DNA from 2 places in the Geodermatophilus sp. SYSU D00525 genome. Region 1 is predicted to be linked to the other one. Evidence: riboswitches for the same ligand, from Rfam matches in the RefSeq annotation. Region 1 holds a riboswitch; the other holds the start of a gene.
What was found. A riboswitch is a leader RNA that binds a small molecule or an ion and turns the genes downstream of it on or off. The one in region 1 is predicted to bind cyclic di-AMP.

Region 1 (4,198 bases):
CCGTACTGAGACCTCTCGACCGCGCACGGTGAGCGGCCCGGCACGTCCGGGCGTGCCCACTCCGCGGGCGGGGCGCGTGTCCGTGTCGGCCCGGTCGGCGGCACCCGGCGGGTGCGACTCTGTGATCACCCCGCCGGCGGGCCGGTGGGGGACCGGATCGGACGGCGCACCGAGGGGGAACCGGGATGTCGCTGCGGGGACAGGGAGCTGCTCCGGACGGGGCCGGGAACGGCGTTCCGGAGCCGCCTCCGGGGCGCGGGCTCGACGGCCTGCTGGGCACCGGTCCGGTGTTCACCGGGGCGGTGCGCGGCTACGACCGCGTGCAGGTCGACGACTACGTCGCCTGGGCCGAGACCGAGCTCCTGGTCCTGCGCCGGGAGAACGAGCACCTGCTCAGCCGCTACGCCGCCGCGTCGGCCGAGCTGCAGAACGCCCGCCGCCGGCTGGCCCAGCTGGTCCGGGAGCGGCAGAGCCTGCCCGGCCCCGAGGACGCGGCGGAGATGATGCGCCGCGCCCGGGAGGAGGCCGCCGCGCTGACCGCCGCCGCCGAGGAGGAGGCCGGGCGTATCCGGGCCGAGGCGCTCACCGAGGCGCAGGCCCGGCTGTCCGGGGTGGCCGAGATGCGCGAGGCGGTGCTCGCCGCCCGCGAGCAGACCCGCAGCGAGGCCGCGGCGGTCCTCGAGGCCGCGCGCCGCGAGGCGGCCCGGCTGGAGCGGGCCGCCGCCGCCGAGCGCGAGCGCCGGGACCGCGAGGCCGCCGAGGCGCGGGCCCGGGCCGACGCCGAGGCCCTCGAGCGCCGGCGCGCCGTCGAGGCCGAGCTCGCACCCCTGCGCGACGAGCGCGACCGGGCGCGGGAGTGGCTGCGCCTGCTGACCGGTCAGCTCGACGAGGCGCTCGCCGTCGTCACCGGCGTGGTGCCCGACGACGTCCCCGCCCTCGGCGACAAGCGCGGGCTGCCCCGGCTCGGGGAGGACCCGGCTGCCGAGCCGCGCGCGGGGGCGCGTCCGGCGCCCCCGGGGACGGACGTGTCCGACGTGACACCGCTGCTCGGACCCGGCCGGCCCGAGGTCGCGGCGGCCTCCTGACCAGCGGCGACGCGGGGGCCGGTTCCGGACCGAGGGAGTCCGCACCACCCGTCACGGCCGTCACTCCGGCCCCGTCGGTTGTCACGAACCGGTAACGACCGTACGGTGGCTGGCGTCCGGCTGGTCGTCAGGTCCCCCTTCCGGGGAGCCCGGCCGGACGCCGCCGAGTCGTGTCCGCACCTGCGGGCGCGAGCCGGGGACCCACCGCAGTACTGGGGTGAATCGCGCCCGCCGAGCTCCGGCCCGGCGCGCGTAGGGCTCCTTCCCGCCCGAACCCGTCAGCTAACTCGGTAGGCGGCTCACGGAAGAAACGGAGAGTCTCCGCATGCCCCGCCTCCGGGCCGAAGCGGCCCGCAGGTGCAGCCGTCCGCGCGCACACCGCGCCCCCGCGTCCGCCTGACGCCGGCTGCTCCTGTCCTGCCGCTCCCAGCGACGACGTCGCCGGGGACCCCGTAGTCCGCGACACCCACAGACCCGCGCCGTACCCGCATGCCCGAGGTCCGCCTCCGGGCCCGCTGCCGCGCGCCACTCTCCCTCGGAGCCCACACCCCCTCATGTCCCGCCACGTCCCGAACACGCCTGCCGACGCCCCCGCGACCGTCGAGCTCGCCACCGCTGACACCCCCACCACCCCCGACACCGACGCCCACACCGCCACCCCCGAGCTGCCCGCCGCCGGGGGCGGTGCCGAGGCCGCCGAGGCCCCCGCGCGCCGGCGCCTCTTCCGCCGCGGCAGCCCCCCGCTGGGCCCGCGCCGCCCGGCCCTGCTGCTCGGCGCCGCCGCCGCCGGCGCGCTGATCGTCGGCGTCGTCTCCACCAGCGGCCCCGCCGCCTCCGCCGGCACCGACAACGCCGGCACCGCGGTCAGCGTCGCCGAGGAGCTGGGCGTCCCCCAGCAGCCGGCCGCCGGGCAGACCCCGGACGCCACCGACCTGACGTCGCTGGCCGACGTCGCCGCCTCGCGCGCCGAGCGCAGCGCGCAGGAGGCCGGTGCCGCCCACGCGCAGCTCGCCGCCGAGCAGGCCGAGCGCGACCGCCAGGCCGCCGAGGCCGAGGCCGCCCGCGTCGCCGCCGAGCAGGAGGCCGCCCGCGTCGCCGCCGAGCAGGAGGCCGCCCGCCAGGCCGCCGAGGCGCAGGCCGCCGCCGAGGCCGCCGCCGCGCAGCAGGCCGCCGAGGAGCAGGCCGCGGAGGAGGCCGCCGCGCAGGAGGCCGCGCCCGCCGCGCCGTCCGGCTCCTTCAAGGACTACGCGCTGAGCAAGGTCGGCAGCTCCGAGCAGTTCTCCTGCCTGGAGAAGCTGTGGGGCAAGGAGAGCGGCTGGAACCCCAACGCCCAGAACCCCACCAGCACCGCCTACGGCATCCCGCAGTTCCTGAACTCCACCTGGGCCAGCACCGGGATCGCCAAGACCTCCGACGGCTACCGCCAGATCGACGCCGGCCTGATCTACATCGAGCAGCGCTACGGCAGCGCGTGCGACGCCTGGGCGCACTCGCAGGCCACCGGCTGGTACTGATCCGAAGGTGATCCATCGAGGGCCGGCCACCCGGGTGGTGCCCGCGGGCTTCGTCCGCGCGCACACCCAGGTGCGCCGGCCCTCGCTCGTCCCCGAGGTGCGGCTGCACGTCGCCGACGACGTCGTCGCCCTCTGGGAGGCGATGGAGACCGCGGCCGGCGGGGCGGGGGACGAGCCGCCGTTCTGGGCGGCCGCCTGGCCCGGCGGGCAGGCACTGGCCCGCCACCTGCTCGACGAGCCCGCCACCGTCGCCGGCCGCACGGTGCTCGACCTCGGGTCCGGCAGCGGCCTGGTGGCCGTCGCCGCCGTCCTCGCCGGTGCCCGGTGGGTGCTGGCCAGCGACGTCGACCCGTTCTCCCGGACCGCGGTCGGCGTCAACGCCGGCCTCAACGGCGTCGCGGGCATCAGCGTCACCGGCGACGTCCTGGACCGCGAGCCGCCCGCCGTCGACGTCGTCGTCGCAGGTGACGTCTGCTACGACCGGGAGATGACCGGGCGGGTGCTGCCCTTCCTCGACCGGGCGCGGGCCCGCGGCTGCCAGGTGCTCGTCGGCGACCCCGGCCGCCCGTACCTCCCGCACGAGCGGCTGGAGGCCGCCGCGGTGTACCAGGTCCCCGAGACGGAGGGGCCCGGGCTGCGCCGGACGACGGTGTGGCGGCTGCCCTGAGCGCCGCCGGATACGGTCGCCGGGTGCACCCCTACGCCTTCACCGGTACCGCCGTCGTCACCGGGGCGGCCAGCGGGATCGGCGCCGCGCTCGCCCCGCGGCTGGCCGCCCGCGGCAGCGACCTCGTGCTGGTCGACCGCGACGCCGGGCGGCTCGAGGGCGTCGCGGCGTCGGTGCGCGCGGCCTCCCCGGGCCGGTCGGTGGACACCGTCGTCGCCGACCTCGCCGACGCCGGGCAGCTGCGCGAGGCCGCCGGCCGGGTCGTCACCGGGCACCCGGGGACGACGCTGCTGGTCAACAACGCCGGCGTCGCGCTGGGCGGGCGGTTCGACCAGGTGACCCTCGAGGAGTTCGAGTGGGTGATGGACGTCAACTTCCGCGCCGCCGTCCGGCTCACCCACGCGCTGCTGCCCACCCTGAAGGCGCACCCCGGGTCGCACCTGGTCAACGTCTCCAGCCTGTTCGGGCTCATGGCGCCGGCCGGGCAGGCGGCGTACGCGTCGAGCAAGTTCGCCGTCCGCGGGTTCACCGAGGCGTTGCGGCACGAGCTGGCCGAGGACGGCGTCGGCGTGACCAGCGTGCACCCCGGCGGCATCGCCACCCGCATCGCCGAGTCCGCCCGCGTGGCCAGCGGGGCGGACCCCGCGGAGGCCGAGCGGGGCAAGCGGGAGTTCGCGAAGCTGCTGCGCTATCCGGCCGACCGCGCCGCGCAGCGGATCGTCGAGGCGGTGGAGCGGCGCCGGCCGCGGCTGCTCATCGGCGCCAGCGCCGTCGTCCCCGACGTCCTGGTGCGCCTGGCGCCGGGCTCGTACGGGAGGGTGCTCGCCGCCGCGACCCGGCTGGCCGGCCTGCGCCGGGCCTGACCGGGCGGGAGCGCCGGTGGCCGTCCACGTCGGCACGTCGGGCTGGAGCTACGACCACTGGGAGGGCGT
Region 2 (4,198 bases), on a different contig from region 1:
CGAGGGTGGCGCCGCCGACGTCCATGGGACCGCCGTCCTCGGTCTTGAGTCGGGCGATCTCGGAGACGGCGTCGCCGGTGACCAGGCGGGCGTTCCCGTCGACCGCGCTGATCGTGGAGGAGAACACCACCTTCGGCATGTCCCGCCAGCGGCGGGCGAACTCGATCTGCGCCGGTGTGACGCCGGGCTGCTGGTCGGCGGTGGGCCAGTGGGAACTCATCCCCTCCCACAACCTGCGCCCGTACAGCGCCAGGCCCGTCGCCCCCACCCGGTCGGACCACCACTGGAACAGCTCGTCGCTCGGCACGCTCCAGCCGAGGTCGTCACCGGGCGCGGCGATGTAGCCGTCCAGGCTCGCGTTCATGCCGAAGGCCAGTTTCCGCATGGCGTCATGCCTCCCGTGAGTCGGTTCGGCGTACAGACCAGCACGGCGCGGGGAACTGATCGGTCAGGCCACACCGAGGGCCGGCCGCCGCACGGCGTCCCCGCGGCCGTCTCACGACCCGCGGCGCGCCGCGCCTGGCTCGGTGGCGTGACGTGCACTCCCTGTCGCCCCCTGGACGCACGGGTCCAGGTCGGCGGCGGGCGACGGACGAGTCGGCCTGTACGCCGGGTTCTGTCCTCGGGCGCCTCGCGGCCTCCCGATGGGCGGTCATCCATCTAGGCCCGCCGTTGCCGGCGGGCTCGAGCGGTCCACCCGCAGGCTCGGGCGGGCAGCCCTCGAACGCCTGCGCAGGACGGCGTCCGGTCGCCCAGCCGCCGCCCCTTCTCGACCTTGCTCCGGGTGGGGTTTACCGAGCCGCACCGGTCACCCGGTGCGCTGGTGGTCTCTTACACCACCGTTTCACCCTCACCAGCAGCGAACTGCTGGCGGTCTGTTCTCTGTGGCACTGTCCCGCGGGTCACCCCGGGTCGCCGTTAGCGACCACCCTGCCCTGTGGAGCCCGGACGTTCCTCGGCGGCGGGGTCTCCCCCGCCGACGCGACCGCCCGGCCGACTCGTCCGTCGTGCCGACCAGTCTACGGACCCTCTCAGCGGAACTCATCAGTCCGCGCTGCGGGCCCCGGCGGACGCTCCTACGGTGGCTGCGTCCGGCCGGTCGTCACGTCCTCCACCGGGGGAGCCGAGCCGGGTGCCGCCGAGTCACGGCCACCGCGGGTGGCCGCGAGCCGGGGACCCACCGCACCACCGGGGTGAGTCCCACCTCCCGAGCCCCGGGAGGGGGTAGGGCGCAGATCCCCGCCCGAACCCGTCAGCTGACCCGGTAGGCGGCCACGGGAGAACGGAGAACCACCACGGGGTGCGCCGACGGCGCCTGCCCCGGCGTGCCCCGCCCCCTGCGACGAGCGCCGCGACCCGCCCACCTCCGCCGGTCGCCGCCCTCCACGGACCGGAACCGACCGCCCTGGCGTCGGCCTGCCCTCCAGCAGTCGCCCGCCGCCCGGCCGCGCGCCGGCCCGTCCCGCAGGTCCCCCTCACGCGACGGGTGACCGCCGAGCCACGGACGGCGCCGCGCGACACCGACGTCAGGAGCTCTCCTCGTCATGCCCTCCAGCAGCAAGCGCACGATCCGCCGCACCCTCACCGCCGGCGCCCTCGCCGTCGCCTTCGGGCTCACCGGCCAGTCGGCGGCCCAGGCCGACTGGGACGGTCCCCGCCGCGACCGGTCGGACAGCTGGTCCCAGGACCGGGGAGGAGCCGCGGCGCCCGCGGCCCCCGCCGCACCGGCCGCGGCCCCCGCCGCACCGGCCGCGGCCCCCGCCGCCGCGGTGTCCACGAACCTCACGGGCAGGCCGACCGCCTCCTCGACCTCCTACAGCGCCTGGGCGGCGCACGTCCGCCCGGTCGTCGCCGAGGTCGCGCAGCGGTTCGGGGTGTCCACCGTGCTGACCCGCCCCGGGCACTCCCCCACCCAGCAGCTCGCCGCGGACTTCATGGTCTACGCCGACTCCGCCAAGGGGAACGCCGTCGCCCAGTACGTCGTCGACAACGCCTCGCGCCTCGGCGTCGACTACGTCATCTGGAGGCAGCGGATCCTCGTGATCGGGAGCGGCGGCTGGCGGGCGATGGAGGACCGCGGGTCCCCCACGGCCAACCACATGGACCACGTCCACGTGAGCTTCAACCCCTGACCGCCCCGGACGCGGCCCCGGGAGCTCCCCGGGGCCGCGTCCGGCGTCAGCCGGCGTACAACGCGAAGCCGGCCACCCGCCGGCCGTCGACGACCGGGGTCGCCATGTCGACCTGTCGCCGTGCCTGCTCCTCGACCGGGTCGGCCGACAGCGCCTCCAGGTAGCGGCGGTGCTCGGCCAGCGAGGCCACCGCCCGGTCGACGACGTCGGTCACGTCGACGGTGTGCGTGACCCCCACCGGCGTGGAGACGGCGGTCCAGCGCACCCCGCGCCACGGTTCCGGGTCGGCGAGCTCGGCGAAGATCCACTCGTTGGCCGCGTCGCCGACGGCGTCGACCACCGCCCGGCCCAGCACCCGGTGGTCGGCGCTGTTCCAGTAGCCGAGCGCGGAGCCGGGCGGCGTCCACGTGTCGCCGAAGTGCAGCGTCACCACGAGGTCGGGCCGGTGACGCCGGATCGCCGCCGCGATCGCCCGCCGCAGGTCCAGCCCCTCGGTCAGCCGGCCGTCGGGGTGGCCGAGGAACTCGACCACCGACACGCCGACCACCGCCGCCGCGGCCCGCTGCTCGCGCTCGCGCAGCGGCCCGGCGGCCTCCGGCGGCAGCCCGGCGATGCCGGCCTCACCGCTGGTGGCCATCACGTACCGGACGTCGCGCCCGGCCGCCGTCCACGCCGCGACGGCGGCCGCGCAGCCGTACTCCACGTCGTCGGGGTGGGCGACGACGACCAGGGCGCGCTGCCAGTCCTCGGGGAACGCCTCCGCCATGCGGGCAGTCTGCCGGGCTCAGCGCCGGCGTCGGCCGGGGGCGCGGCCGCTGACGCCCCGGTGTCCCCGGGCCACGCGCAGCGCTGCGGCGATCATCGGCGCCTGCAGCGGCAGCCGGACCGCCGCCGCGGCCACCAGCGCAGGCCGCCCGCGCGCCACCCGGAAGTGGTGCAGGTGGGCCGGCACGAACGCGGCCAGCAGCACGGCCGCGGCCCATCCCCCGGCCCGGCGGCTCGCCGGCGCGGCCAGCAGTGCCGCGGTGCCGACCTCGGCGACCCCGCTGCCGAGCACCCAGGCGCGGGCGTCGCCGAGCTCGGGCGGGACCAGCCACTCGAACGTCCGCGGCCGCACGAGGTGCAGCACGCCGGAGCCGCCGAGGGCGGCGGCCAGCCAGGTCGCCGGGGCCGGGGGTCGCATGCGCCGACCGTAGGCTGGCGCTCCGTGACGGCCGCCGACCTCCTGATCGCGGCCGCGGTGGCCCTGGGCGCGGGAGCGGTCAACTCGATCGCCGGCGGCGGGTCGCTGATCCTCTTCCCCACCCTGGTCGGGCTGGGCCTGGGGACGGTGGCGGCCAACGTCACCAACTCGGTCGCGCAGTGGCCCGGCTACCTCGGCGGGATGGCCGGGTTCCGCCGCGAGTACGCCGGCCAGCGCGGGCGGCTGGTCCGGCTGGGCGCCGTCTCCGCGCTGGGCGGCGTCGCCGGCAGCGTGCTGCTGCTGACCACCCCGAGCGAGGCCTTCGACGTCGTCGTACCCGTGCTCGTGCTGCTGGCCAGCCTGCTGCTGGCGGTGCAGCCGCTGCTCACCCGCCGGCTGCGCGACCGCGACGACGGCGCCGCCCGCGACCCGTGGTGGCTGTACCTCGCGCTGTTCCTCGCCACCGTCTACGGCGGCTACTTCGGCGGCGCGCTCGGCGTCATCCTCGTCGGGGTCCTCGGGACGGCGCTGCACCGGCTGCCGCTGGCCAACGCGCTCAAGTCCGCGCTGTCCGCGGTGACGGCGACGGTCACGCTGGTCGTGTTCGGCGTCTTCGGGCCGGTCGCCTGGCAGGTGGTCGCCGTCGCGGCGCCGGCCAGCCTGGTCGGCGGGTTCCTCGGCGCCCGGGTCGCCAGCCGCATCCCCGCGACGCCGCTGCGGGTGCTGATCGTCGTCTTCGGCGTCGCGGTGTCGGTCTACCTCTTCACGCGGATCTGAGCGTCACTCACCGCCGCGGCCGGGCTCGCCGATGGCGATCATCGCCTCGACGGCGCGGCGGGCGCGGGCGGCGGTCTCCGGGTCGACGTCGACCGCGCCCTCGCCG

Region 2: linked by a shared signal. The riboswitch ahead of ACI796_RS14315 (hypothetical protein) and the one ahead of ACI796_RS01885 (aggregation-promoting factor C-terminal-like domain-containing protein) in region 1 are both predicted to bind cyclic di-AMP.

What each region holds. Positions count from the first base shown of each region.
Region 1 is NZ_JBJGZK010000001.1:394,496-398,693, reverse strand. Features, by position in the region: gene ACI796_RS01890 (DivIVA domain-containing protein) at 186-1,085, shown strand; cyclic di-AMP (ydaO/yuaA leader) riboswitch at 1,237-1,397, shown strand; gene ACI796_RS01885 (aggregation-promoting factor C-terminal-like domain-containing protein) at 1,640-2,599, shown strand; gene ACI796_RS01880 (class I SAM-dependent methyltransferase) at 2,607-3,266, shown strand; gene ACI796_RS01875 (SDR family NAD(P)-dependent oxidoreductase) at 3,290-4,129, shown strand; gene ACI796_RS01870 (DUF72 domain-containing protein) at 4,146-4,198, shown strand, end outside.
Region 2 is NZ_JBJGZK010000015.1:62,564-66,761, reverse strand. Features, by position in the region: gene ACI796_RS14325 (dihydrofolate reductase family protein) at 1-385, opposite strand, end outside; RNA gene rnpB (RNase P RNA component class A) at 590-1,001, opposite strand; cyclic di-AMP (ydaO/yuaA leader) riboswitch at 1,127-1,286, shown strand; gene ACI796_RS14315 (hypothetical protein) at 1,545-2,132, shown strand; gene ACI796_RS14310 (PIG-L deacetylase family protein) at 2,179-2,898, opposite strand; gene ACI796_RS14305 (DoxX family protein) at 2,917-3,315, opposite strand; gene ACI796_RS14300 (sulfite exporter TauE/SafE family protein) at 3,340-4,092, shown strand; gene nadA (quinolinate synthase NadA) at 4,096-4,198, opposite strand, start outside.